DNA from 2 places in the Microbulbifer aestuariivivens genome. Region 2 is predicted to be linked to the other one. Evidence: predicted binding sites of a transcription regulator. Region 2 holds the regulator's gene; the other holds the start of a gene.
What was found. The regulator sigma-54, encoded in region 2, starts transcription at its own class of promoters, with help from an activator protein. The targets are predictions, from matches to a motif close to TGGCACANNNNTTGCNNT.

Region 1 (5,370 bases), on a different contig from region 2:
GTGCCCGGGCTGATCGAGACCGCCCGCGATGTTTACGATATCCCGGTAAAAACCTCGCGGGACGGCGTGGTGACCCTCTCGGATGTGACGGACATCCGCCGCACCTTCAAGGATGCGTCCAGCTACACCAGCGTCAACGGCCGGCCGGGGCTGGCGATCAACGTGGAGAAGCGCAACGATGCCAGCTCGGTGCAGCTTGCGGACGCGGTGCGCGAGGTGGTACTGGCGGAGCGCGCCAGCCTGCCCCGCGGCGTGGAGCTGAATTTCGTTTTCGACCAGTCGCAGTTTGCCCGCGATATGGTCAGTGAAATGCAGGGGAATATCCTCACCGCCATGCTGCTGGTGATGATTATCGTGGTGGCGGCACTGGGCTTCCGTTCGGGAATGCTGGTGGGACTCGGTATTCCGTTTTCCCTGCTGTTCGGTTCCATCATCACCTGGTACCTCGGCTACTCCTTCAACTTCATGGTGATGTTCGGCATGCTGCTGGCGCTGGGCATGCTGATTGATGGCTCCATTGTTATTACCGAATACGCCGACCGCAAAATGGCCGAGGGCATGTCCGCGCGCATTGCCTATCTTCTCTCGGTGCGCCGCATGTTCTGGCCGGTGCTGGCATCCACCGGCACCACGCTGGCGGCGTTCCTGCCCATCATGTTCTGGCCCGGTGTGGTCGGTGAATTTATGCGCTACCTGCCGGTAACGGTGTTTGCCGTGCTGGCGGGATCGCTGGTGTACGCACTGTTCTTTGCTCCGGTGCTCGGCTCCCTGTTCGGCAAGGGCAGCCTCGATATGGCCACACAGGACTACCTCAAACAACTGGAGCACGGCGAGCCGACAACCCTCTCCGGCATCACCGGCTGGTATGCGCGGCTGCTGCAAGCGGTGGTGCATCGCCCCATCACCGCCTTCGCGACAACAATCATTTTGCTGTTTGGCATTTTTGTCGGTTTTGGCCGCTTTGGCGCCGGGGTGGAGTTTTTCACCGATACCGAGGAGCAGTACGGCAACGTGGAAGTGCGGGCCCAGGGCAATCTGTCGGTGGCGGAAAAGCGCGAGCTGGTGGCTCAGGTCGAGGGGGCAATTCTGGCGGTGCCGGAAGTGCGGGTTGCCTACACCGCGATTGGCTCCACAGGCCTGACCGGTAACCGCGATCGCGCCCCGGACCAGATCGCCAATATTCTGGTGGAGTTGATTCCCGCCAAGGAGCGCCAGCGTCGCAGCGGTGACATCTTCGCCGACCTGCGTGCGCGCTGCGCGAACTTCCCCGGCATTAAAGTAACCGCCAATGAGTTCGAGGGCGGCCCCCCCATCGGCAAGGACATCGTGCTTGAGTTGCGCGGGCGCGACTATGATGCGCTGCTGGTGGAAACACGGCGTCTCACCCACGCTCTCCTCCACGAATTCGACGGCCTGCGGGATATCACCAACACGGCGCCGCTGCCGGGTATCGAGTGGGAGGTGAAAGTCGATCGCTCCAAGGCCGCGCTCTATGGGGCCGACCTCACGGAAGTGGGGCGGGCGGTGCAGCTGGTCACCAACGGCGTGCGAGTGGCTGAATACCGCCCCGACGACAGCGACGAGGAAGTGGATATTCGCATTCGCTATCCAGAGGCATCCCGTGGCATCGCCGCGCTGGACCAGCTGAAGGTAAATACCCCCGGCGGCGCTGTGCCGGTCAGCAGTTTTGTGCGCACCGAGGCGCACCCGAAGGTGGACAAGATCGAACGGATCAACGGCATCACCCGTATGCAGGTGAAGGCGGATGCCGAAGAGGGGGTTCTGGCGGATGACAAGGTGCGGGAGATTCGCGCGTGGCTGGCGGAGAACCCGGTGGACAGCCGTGTGGAACTGCTGTTCCGGGGCGCCGATGAGGAGCAGAACGAATCCCTGACCTTCCTGGGCATCGCGTTCCTGCTGTCGCTGTTTCTGATGTATATCCTGCTGGTGACCCAGTTCAACAGCTTCTATCAGTCCCTGCTGATTCTCTCGTCGGTGGTGATGTCGACGCTGGGTGTGATGCTGGGCCTGCTGCTGACCCAGAGCACTTTCAGTGTGATCATGACCGGCGTGGGCATTGTGGCGCTGGCCGGGATTGTGGTGAACAACAATATCGTTTTGATCGATACCTACAATTATGTGCGCAACGCCGAGCCGGGCCTGTCGCCGGCGGCGGCGGCGGTGAAGGCCTCGGCACAGCGGCTGCGGCCGGTGTTTCTCACCACCGCGACCACCATCCTCGGCCTGCTGCCTCTCGCCCTCGGCGTGAGTGTGGATATGGTCGGCCGCGATGTAGTGGTTGGCGGCGTGGTGGCGTCCTTCTGGGTCAAGCTGGCCAGCGCCATTGTCTATGGCCTGACATTCTCGACGGTACTGACACTGGTGGTGACACCGGTGATGCTGGTGCTGCCGGGGCGCATCCGCGACCTCTTCGCCAGCCTGCTGCCACCGCCGATTCGCGGCACCCAGTGGGGCGAGGGTTGATCCCCCGCTGTGGGCATAACCGCTTTACCATGGGGCCGGCACGGAACCTGCATTGCTTCCTCTAGGCAGGCGCCAGCGCCGGCTGCAGAGCGCTCTCTTCGGATGGCGTATCGATAATGGCGCAGCGATAGTGGCGCATCGATAGTGGCGCAGCGATAGTGGCACACTGCTTGTGCCACAGCGATTGTGGGTGCGGTTGAGGCGCAGCAGGTGAGTCGCTTCAATTGAATCGCATAGAAAGCGCTGAACTCTCCCGGCCGGGAGCGGCAGCGGCTTTTAGCCTGGTAGCCTTTGAAACCCATGGGAAACGGGGTGACGCATGACATCCAGCTGGCCGGAAGCGATCCTGCAGCGTGCGCGGGCACTGCGACAGGCTTTAGAGGAGCCGATCGCAGAGTTTATCGCCGAGCAGCAGCTGCCATCCTCCTTCAACCGGGCGATTGATCAGTACCTGCTGCCTCTGGCCATCTGGCTTGAGGAGCAGCGGCATCAAGACCAGACCCGGCAGGAGCAGACACTGGTGGTTGGTCTCTGTGGCGGCCAGGGCTCCGGAAAATCCACGCTGACCGCATTTCTAACGCTTGTATGGGGACTCATAGGTGTTCGCAGTACAGGCTTTTCCCTCGATGATCTCTACCTGACCCGCGCCGAGCGCTTGCGACTGGGGCAGCAGGTACACCCGCTGCTGGCCACCCGAGGCGTACCCGGCACTCATGATGTGGCGCTCGGTATCGATACGATCCAGCGTCTCTGTCGCAGCGGCGAGGGCGACCAGACGCCGATCCCCCGCTTTGATAAATCCATTGATGACCGTGCGGCGACTTCAACCTGGAGCCACTATCGTGGCCCGGTGGATATTCTGCTGTTCGAGGGGTGGTGTGTCGGCGCCCTGCCATGGCAGGGCGCTGAGGAACCGATCAACAGTCTTGAGCGCCTTGAAGACCCCGAGGGGCACTGGCGGGATTACATCAATCAACAGCTGCAGGGGCCCTACCGGCAGCTGTTTTCCATGCTCGATGTGCTGGTAATGCTGAAAGTGCCGGATATGCAGAGCGTGCTCGCCTGGCGCACTCAGCAGGAGCACCAGCTGCGGGCTGCCCGTGGCGGCGGAATGTCGGATGCGGAGATCGTCCGCTTTGTACAGCACTATGAGCGTATTACCCGCAATCTGCTCGAAGAAATGCCCGGGCGCGCTGACTGTGTACTGGAGCTTGGCCGGGATCACGCTATTGCGGGGCTGCGGCTTAATCGCCCCTAGGGGGCTGTTGCTGGCCCGCTGCTGTGGCGAGCTGTTAGTGCCAGTTGGATACTGCCTGCTGGCCAGAAGCATTCGCCTGGTGAGCGCTGCTTTCTAAACCTGCGCCGCTTTCATAGTCTGCGCCGCTTTCATAGTCTGCGCCGCTTTCATAGCCTGCGGCGCTTCCATAGCCTGCGGCGGTTCAATAGCCCACGGCGGTTTAATAGCTCACGACGGTTTAGTAGCCGCGGCGCTGGCTAAATCCATACCGCTTTCCAAGCCCGGGTATCTCCCGAGCCTGCGCTACTGTCTAAGTCAGCGTTCTGAATCACCGTTCTAAGTCAGCGCTGCCTTGCCGGGGCAACAGTGTTTCCGGGTTTGCACAAGCCCCAGCCGACAAAAGCAATCTTCCCGCAATCGGGGCTGCTCCCTGCAGGAGGCAGCGTAAAAGCGAGTGTAAAAGGGAGTGTAAAAGGGGGGGCGAAAAAGGCGGTAGCAAGATAAGCAAAAGAGAGGAGGCGGAAAAATGAAAAACCCCGGCATTGGCCGGGGTCATGCGGTGATAGGCAACGGGGCCGGAGCCCCGAGATCCCACTGCGCGTTACTTCAGTCTTGCTTAGCCTTTGGCGGACGTCCGCGGCGGCCTGGGGTCTTTTTGGCGGTAGCGGCTTTCTTAGGGCGACCGGGAGACTTTTTAGCTGCAGCTTTTGTGGCGGCCTTCTTCGGGCGACCCGGAGACTTCTTGGCGGCTGTGGCTGCTTTCTTCGGGCGGCCGGGGGACTTCTTGGCGGTGGTGGCTGCCTTCTTAGGCCGACCGGGCTTTTTCTTGGCAGTGGCCTTTTTGGCTTTTGCCTTGGCTTTCTTGGCAGCGGCGGCAGCCTTTTTCTTGGCTGCAGCAGCTTTTTTCTTCTCGGCGGCAGCTTTCTTCTTGGCGGCAGCGGCGGCTTTCTTCTTCTCGGCGGCAGCTTTCTTCTTGGCAGCGGCGGCGGCTTTCTTCGCTTCGGCGGCAGCCTGCTTCTTGGCTTCGGCAGCCAGTTTCTTCGCTACAGCGGCTTCTTCCTTGGCGACAGCCTTGGCGACTTTAGCCGCGAGCTTGTTGTCTTGTTTGAGGACTGCAAGCTGTTCTTTGGCTTCCTTGGCTGCGGCTTTGGCACTGGCTGCCGCTTTCTTGGCGGCGCTTGCTGCGGCTACGGCACTTTTCAGCTGGCGCTGTTGTGCGGGGGTTTTCTTCTTCGCGCGGGTAGCTTTAACTTTAGCGGCTTCTTTATCAGCCTTGGCAGCAGCTTTGGCGGCATCCTTGGCCAGCTTGTCGGCAGCCTTGGCTGCGTCTTGTTCCTGTTTCTCGCGGGCCTTTACCAGCTGATCTTTGAGTTTGCTGAGTTCAGCTTCCAGTTTGGCAATCGGGCTTACCGCTGGGGCGACCGTTCTGGTGCTGGATTTCTTTCTTGCAGCCATAAAATATCCCTGTCTGTCAGTGTTGTTTTAGCTTTTAAAAGAAAAATAAACGAAGTGTAGAAAACATCGCGCTAATTGCAGCTTATTTATATACTTGATTGCAAGTTTTTCCGGGTATTTTTACCAGTATATGAGCAGAATCAAGGTATTTTTTACTTTCGTGGCTTTTATTTGGCTGTGGAGCTGCGGTTTTT
Region 2 (7,341 bases):
TGAAAGCCCAGGGCACTTTTGACGCGGCGCTGGCCCCCTACCTGCATTCCGCCGACTGACCGGCACCGCGGCCACAACTTTACGGCCCCTAACTCTACGGCCACTATACGGCCCCTATACGGCTACTGGGAGACGCCCCAATGCGCACCTGGCTACCTCTGGCTATCGTCGTCGCCCTGATCAGCGTGGGGCTCTGGTTCTCCGAGAGCCCGCCGCAGCAATTACTCGGCAAGCGACCGACCCCAAAGGAATTCGATCGCGCGGCGGACCTGATCATCCGCGGAGCCAAGACCCGCCACTTCAGCCCCGAGGGCACCCTCGCCTACCGCCTGGATGCCGACAGCGTCACCTACTTCCAGTTCGCCCGTCGCGACCGGGCCAATCTGGATCAGCCGCGCATTGTGTTTTATCAGGGGCAGTCACCGCGCTGGCGCACCGAGTCCGAAACCGGGGTGGCCTACAATAACGGGGAGCGGGTGGTACTGCGCGGCGACGTGAATATCTGGGAGTTGCCACAAGCCGGCGGCATACACCTGCAGACTGCCGCCATTACCATCAAACCGCGCGAGGAATTCGCCGAAACCGACAAAGTTGTTAAGATTGCGGCCGGCGCCAACCGCACCGAGGGCCGCGGCCTGCGCGCCTACCTGAAAGAAGACCGGGTGGAAATCCTCTCCGAGGTACAGAGCATCTATGAAAACCAATAATCTGATGCGGCCCATCGCCGCCTTTGCCCTGCTGGTACTGAGCGCCCAGGCCCTCGCCCTGCCGGAAGACCGCAACCAGCCCATCCGGGTGAAATCCGAGCATTTCGACGGCAACCGGGCCGATAACCTGTTCGTTTATATTGGCAACGTGCAGATCTCCCAGGGCAGCCTGCGGATTCTCGCCGATCGCGTCGAGGTGCACGGCACCGCCGAGGGCGAAATCCAGAAAGTGGTCGCCACCGGCGAGCCCGCGCATTTCCAGCAGCAGGTACAGCAGAGCCAGACGCCGGTTAAAGCCAAGGCCCGCCGCATCGAATTCCGCGTCAATGCCGACGCACTGCAGCTGTCCGGGGATGCCCAGGTGGATCGCAACGGCAACACCCTGTCCGCCGAGAAGATCGACTACGACCTGATCAGCGAGCAGATCGAGGCTCAGGGACAGTCCGGCAACGGCCGCGTGGAGATGATCTGGCAGCCGGAGAAAAAAGTGGCGGGCCAACCCCCAGGGGGACAAGAGGGACAAGAGGGACAAGAGGGAGGCGAGGTTCCAGCGGTGCAGAACCCGCAGGCACAAGACACTCCCTGAGAATAAGGTACCCGCCCCACCCAATTGCCCCCGGGCACAGACCATCAAGACTGCGGAATTCACTATGCCAAGGCTGAGAGCGCTACACCTCGCCAAACAGTACAAGAAAAGAAAGGTGGTTCAGGACGTCTCCGTCGAGGTCAGCAGTGGCCAGGTCGTGGGCCTGCTGGGCCCAAATGGCGCCGGCAAAACCACCTGCTTCTACATGATCGCGGGGCTGGTACAGGCCGATGCCGGCCAGGTGCTCATCGATGATGAGGACATCACCCGTCTCTCCATGCACGGTCGCGCCCGCAAAGGGATCGGCTACCTGCCGCAGGAGGCCTCAGTGTTCCGTCGCCTGTCCGTGCGCGACAACATTCTCGCCATCCTGCAGACCCGCAAGGACCTGTCCCGCACGCAGCGGGAGGATGCCCTGGAGGAACTGCTGAAAGAGTTCCACATCACCCACATAGAGAGCAGCCTCGGCATGGCCCTCTCCGGGGGCGAGCGGCGCCGGGTCGAAATTGCCCGCGCGCTGGCCACAGACCCGGACTTCGTCTTGCTGGACGAACCCTTCGCCGGTGTCGACCCCATCTCGGTCAACGACATCAAGCAGATCATCCGCCACCTGCGCGACCGCGGTATCGGCGTACTGATCACCGATCACAATGTGCGCGAGACGCTGGATATCTGCGAGAAGGCCTATATCGTCAGCGAGGGCCATATCATCGCCGCCGGCAGCCCCGCCGAAGTGCTTGCCAACCAGCAGGTGCGCGAGGTGTATTTGGGACACGAATTCACCATCTGACGCGCACCCGCGCCCCGTATCGCACTGTTGCGCCGTGGGGCGCAACTCCCGCCTTCACCGCGCCTATTCACCGCAACTTTCACCGCAACTTTCACCGCAACTTTCACCGCAGATTGCCCGTAAATAGTAGGCATAGTTATTGCTTGTAATCCGCTCAGACGGGGGGTAGTCTGTTGCGTCGTTCAAGTCGATTCATCCGCCGAACGCGTGTAAGCCCACCGTATGAAGCAGTCCCTGCAGTTAAAACTCGGCACCCAGCTGACCATGACGCCGCAGCTTCAGCAGGCGATCAGGTTGCTGCAGCTGTCGACCCTCGACCTTCAGCAGGAAGTGCAGTCCGCGCTGGACAGCAACCCCATGCTGGAAGTTGATGGCGAGGATTTCGGCGACCGAAGCGGCGACAGCACAACGGACGAAAACAGCCAGTCTAAAACCAGCGCCGAGCGCGAGCGCGAACACGACCAGAGAGAGGCATCCACCGCCCCTGAACAGGAGCCAGAGTGGAACTCCGACATCCCCACCGACCTGCCCGTGGATACCCAGTGGGACGACATCTACGGCTCTGGCAGCTACAGCGGCAGCCAGGATAGCGAGGACAGCGGTTTCGAGCAGCGCAACGCCGCCGGTATCGGCCTCGCCGACCACCTGCTGTGGCAACTCAACCTGACCGGCCTTTCCGCCGAAGACAAGCAGATCGCCGAGACACTGATCGACGATATCTCCCCCGCCGGTTTCCTGCAGACCCCCACCGCAGAGCTATCCGCAGCACTGCAGGTCGAGGAAGACGAGCTGCTCGCCGTACTGAAAACCATCCAGCAGTTCGAGCCCGCCGGCTGCGGCGCTCGCGACCTGCGCGAATGCCTGCTGTTGCAACTGCGCCAACTGCCTCCCGGCACCCCGTGGCTGGATGAGGCCAAGCTGGTGGTGGACAAATACCTGGAGCTGCTCGGCAAGCGCGACTTCCGCCAGCTGAGCAGACGCACCCGCCTGAGCGAGGCGCAGCTGGGCGATGTGGTGCGCCTTATCCAGACGCTGAACCCGCACCCGGGTGAGGGCTTCAGTGGCGAGGAGACCCAGTATGTGGTGCCGGATATTATCGTCAGCCGCCGCGAACAGCGCTGGCTGGTGGAGCTGAATCCGGAAACCACCCCGAAGCTGCGCATCAACAGCAGCTACGCCTCGCTGATCAAGCGCGCCGACAACTCCAGCGACAACAGCTACCTGAAGGACAACCTGCAGGAAGCCCGCTGGTTCCTCAAGAGCCTGCAGAGCCGCAACGAGACTCTGCTCAAGGTCGCCTCCAGCATTGTGGAAAAACAGCAGGGCTTCCTCGAACAGGGCCCGGAAGCCATGCGCCCCATGGTGCTGGCGGACATCGCCGAGAGCATCGGCATGCATGAGTCCACCATCTCCCGCGTGACCACGCAGAAGTTTATGCTCACACCTCGCGGGGTTTTCGAGCTCAAGTACTTCTTCTCCAGCCATGTGAGCACCGACTCCGGTGAAGACGCCTCCTCCACCGCCATCCGCGCCCTGATCCGCAAACTGATCGACGCCGAACCGCCGCGCAAACCGCTGTCTGACAACAAAATTACCCAGGAGCTGGACAGCCAGGGCATCAAGGTCGCGAGGCGCACCGTGGCCAAGTACCGGGAGTCCATGGGTATTCCCTCATCCAGCGAGCGCAAGCGCCTGGTCTGACCCTTCCCAAAGCCAAATCCTGACCGCACTTATGCCGGCGGTCACAGCCCTCTGGCGCCCGTTCATACGGGCGTGACAACCGAAGCGCGAAGTTTGAGTGTATCCTTCCAATCTGGCGAACTTCCTAGTAGGGTTGCCGCCCTGAAGGGGGTAGCGCCGGAAAGCGATACACTCTTTGAGGAGATTTCCATGCAGATCAACATCAGTGGCCGTCACCTGGATGTAAGCCCAGCTCTTCGTGATTACTGTCTCGAAAAAATGGACAAGCTGGTTCACCACAACGACCTGATCACCACTGCGCAGGTTACCCTGTCGATCGACAGGGAAGTCCAGCGCGCGGAGGCCCTGATGCATGTCAACGGGTCTGAAGTCTTCGCCAACTCCGAGGCGGATGACATGTACGCGGCGATCGACGGCCTGACCGACAAGCTCGACCGCCAGCTGTTGAAACATAAAGAGAAGTTGCGCAAGCACCGCTAGCTTATGACATTGGATGCATTACTCTCTCCCCGCCTGAGCCTCTGTAATCTGGCGGGGAGCAGCAAGAAGAAGTTGCTGTTGAATATCGCCCAGGCCATTGCAGAACAATATCCACAATTCGATTCCGACACTGTTTTCAACCAGTTGATCGCCCGTGAGCGCCTGGGCTCCACGGGCATTGGTGAGGGGGTGGCCATCCCGCACTGCCACCTGCCCGGGTGCGAACATCCGATCGGTGTGCTCTGCACCACCGACCCCGCCGTCGACTTCGACGCCGCAGACCGCCAGCCGGTAGACCTCCTGTTCGCCCTGCTTGTGCCGGAGGGCCACGAACAGGAACACCTGGACACCCTGGCGCAGATCGCGGGCCTCTTCAGCGACAGCCGCGTGCGCGACAAACTGCGCGCGGCCGAAACCGGCGACGAGCTTTACGCGCTGGCCATCGACAGCTCTGCCGCTGCATAATCAACGCCATTCCGCAGCAAATTTCAGCGGCTGGAGGTCCCAGCCGTCTGCAATCCGCGCCTGTTGACTGAAGGATCTGCATTCATGCGCTTGGTAATCATCAGTGGCCGCTCCGGCTCGGGGAAAAGTTCCGCCCTGCAGCTGCTGGAGGATGTGGGCTTCAACTGCATCGACAACCTGCCGGCCAGCCTGCTGCCGGAGCTGGTGCGGCGCGTCAGCGACCAGCCCCCGGTGGATAACACACGTCTGGCGCTCGGCATCGATGCCCGCAACCTGTGGCAGGATGTACAACAGGCGCCAAGGGTCATCGACGAGCTGCGCCAGAGCGGCATTCACTGCGACGTCATCTACCTGGACGCCCGTTCGCCCGTACTGGTTCAGCGCTTCAGCGAGACCCGCCGCAAACACCCGCTCAGTGACAACCGCACTCACCTGCTGGAAGCCCTGAACCAGGAAAAGGAACTCTTGGCACCGCTGGCCGCCATGGCCGACCTGGTAATCGACACCAGCAGCCTGAGCCTGCACCAGCTGCGGGATCTGGTGAAAACCCGCGTGGTGGGCAAAGCCAGCCCGGGAATGGCGATTCTGTTCCAGTCCTTCGGCTACAAGCACGGCGTGCCGGTGGATGCGGATCTGGTATTCGACCTGCGCTGCCTGCCCAACCCCTACTGGATTGCCGAGCTGCGCCACAAAACCGGCCTCGATCCCGAGGTGGCGGAGTTCCTGCGCGCTCATCCTGAAACCGCGGACATGGAGCGGGATATCAAGAGCTTCCTGGAACGCTGGCTGCCCTCATACCAGAAAAGCAATCGCAGCTACACCTGCGTGGCAATCGGCTGCACCGGTGGCCGACACCGCTCTGTCTATATGGTGGAACAACTGGCCAGATACTTTGCCGGTCACTTTGACAATGTGCAGATCCGCCATCGCCAGCAGCAGAAATAGGCTGGCCGGAGAACAAAAAATGCAAAAAAGCAGACTGGAAATCATCAACAAGCTTGGGCTGCACGCCCGCGCGGCCAGTAAATTCGCACAAACCTCCGCGCGCTTCGGGGCCGATGTGCGCGTCCACTGCCGCGGTAAATGTGTCGACGGCAAAAGCGTAATGGCACTGATGCTGCTGGCGGCAGGCAAAGGCACCGAGTTGGAGCTTGAAGTCAGCGGCAGCGATGAAGAGGCGGCTCTGGAAGCCATCGCGGCACTCATCGCGGATCGCTTCGGCGAGGGAGAGTAACCTCCGTCGGCCTCCCCCCTTTTGCTGGCGGGCGCTCCCTTATCCGCATAGAATCCCACTCTCCGCGCAGTAACCAGCTCACCGCAACACGCCCGCAGCCGAGGAAAAGCCGTGTCCGCCCCCCCTTCCGCCGAAATCAACTTCCGCGCACAGAGCCAGCTCAGTGAGCTCTTTACCGCGCTGGACAGCGGTACCGGGCAGGAAGTGCGGCGGATGCTCGCCACCCTGAGCCCGCAGAGTATTGCCCAGCTGCTGGAGAGCTCGCCACCGCGCATTCGCCATATCCTGTGGAAACTGATCGACAAGGAGATCGAGGGCGACGTCCTGCAGGAGCTCTCCTACGACGTGCAGAGCCAGATCCTCGCCACCATGGACACCGAGGAAATGGTGGCGGTGATGGAGGGTCTCGACGCTGACGACGTGGCCGATATCCTGCAGCAATTACCCGAACGCGTGATGGCCGAAGTCCTCTCGGCCATGAGCGAAACTGACCGGGAGCGCGTCGAAAGCGTACTGGCCTACGACGAGGAAACCGCCGGCGGCCTGATGGACACGGACACCATCTCCGTGCGCCCCAATCTCAGCCTGGATGTGGTCCTGCGCTATCTGCGGCGCCACGAGCAACTGCCCGAATCCACCGACAGCCTGTTCGTGGTCAATCGCCAGGGGCAGTACATCGGTCAGCTCCCCCTTGCACGCCTGCTTACCACCGATCCCTCGGTGACCGTGCGCGAGGTCATGAGCACTGACGTGGAGCCGATACCCGCGCAGATGCCGGATACCGAGGTGGCGCGGCTGTTTGCCAAGTACGACTGGATCACCGCGCCGGTGGTCGACGACAAACAGCGCCTTGTGGGCCGCATCACCATCGATGACGTGGTGGATGTCATCCGCGAAGATGCGGACCACTCGTTGATGAGTATGGCGGGTCTCGACGAGGAGGAGGACACCTTTGCCCCGGTGCGCAGAACCGCGCCTCGCCGGGCCGTGTGGCTGGGCATCAACCTGCTCACCGCCCTGCTCGCGTCCTGGGTCATCAACCTGTTTCAGACCACCATCGACAAGGTGGTGGCACTAGCCGTGCTGATGCCCATTGTCGCCAGCATGGGCGGCGTGGCCGGCAGCCAGACCCTGACGGTGGTGATCCGCGGCATGGCCCTTGGGCAGATTGGCCGCAGCAACCTCAACTGGCTGCTGTCGCGGGAACTGGGTTCGGCGGTGCTCAATGCGATCCTGTGGGCAGTGGTAATCGGCGTGATCGCGGGCCTGTGGTTCGATGACACACGGATTGCCCTGATCATCCTCGTGGCAATGGTGATCAACCTCATCACCGCGGCGCTGGCGGGGGCTATTCTGCCGGTAGCTCTGAAGGCCATGC

Region 1: a site for sigma-54 is predicted at 2,644-2,661, ahead of ABEA58_RS03825 (phosphoribulokinase). Genes of this name have one in related genera too.

What each region holds. Positions count from the first base shown of each region.
Region 1 covers NZ_BAABRT010000004.1:126,715-132,084, reverse strand. The annotation lists gene ABEA58_RS03830 (efflux RND transporter permease subunit) at 1-2,484, shown strand, start outside; gene ABEA58_RS03825 (phosphoribulokinase) at 2,804-3,742, shown strand; gene ABEA58_RS03820 (hypothetical protein) at 4,328-5,176, opposite strand.
Region 2 covers NZ_BAABRT010000003.1:62,018-69,358, forward strand. The annotation lists gene ABEA58_RS02580 (KdsC family phosphatase) at 1-59, shown strand, start outside; gene lptC (LPS export ABC transporter periplasmic protein LptC) at 141-707, shown strand; gene lptA (lipopolysaccharide transport periplasmic protein LptA) at 694-1,293, shown strand; gene lptB (LPS export ABC transporter ATP-binding protein) at 1,358-2,083, shown strand; gene ABEA58_RS02600 (RNA polymerase factor sigma-54) at 2,306-3,784, shown strand; gene hpf (ribosome hibernation-promoting factor, HPF/YfiA family) at 3,974-4,264, shown strand; gene ptsN (PTS IIA-like nitrogen regulatory protein PtsN) at 4,268-4,729, shown strand; gene rapZ (RNase adapter RapZ) at 4,814-5,674, shown strand; gene ABEA58_RS02620 (HPr family phosphocarrier protein) at 5,694-5,963, shown strand; gene mgtE (magnesium transporter) at 6,075-7,341, shown strand, end outside.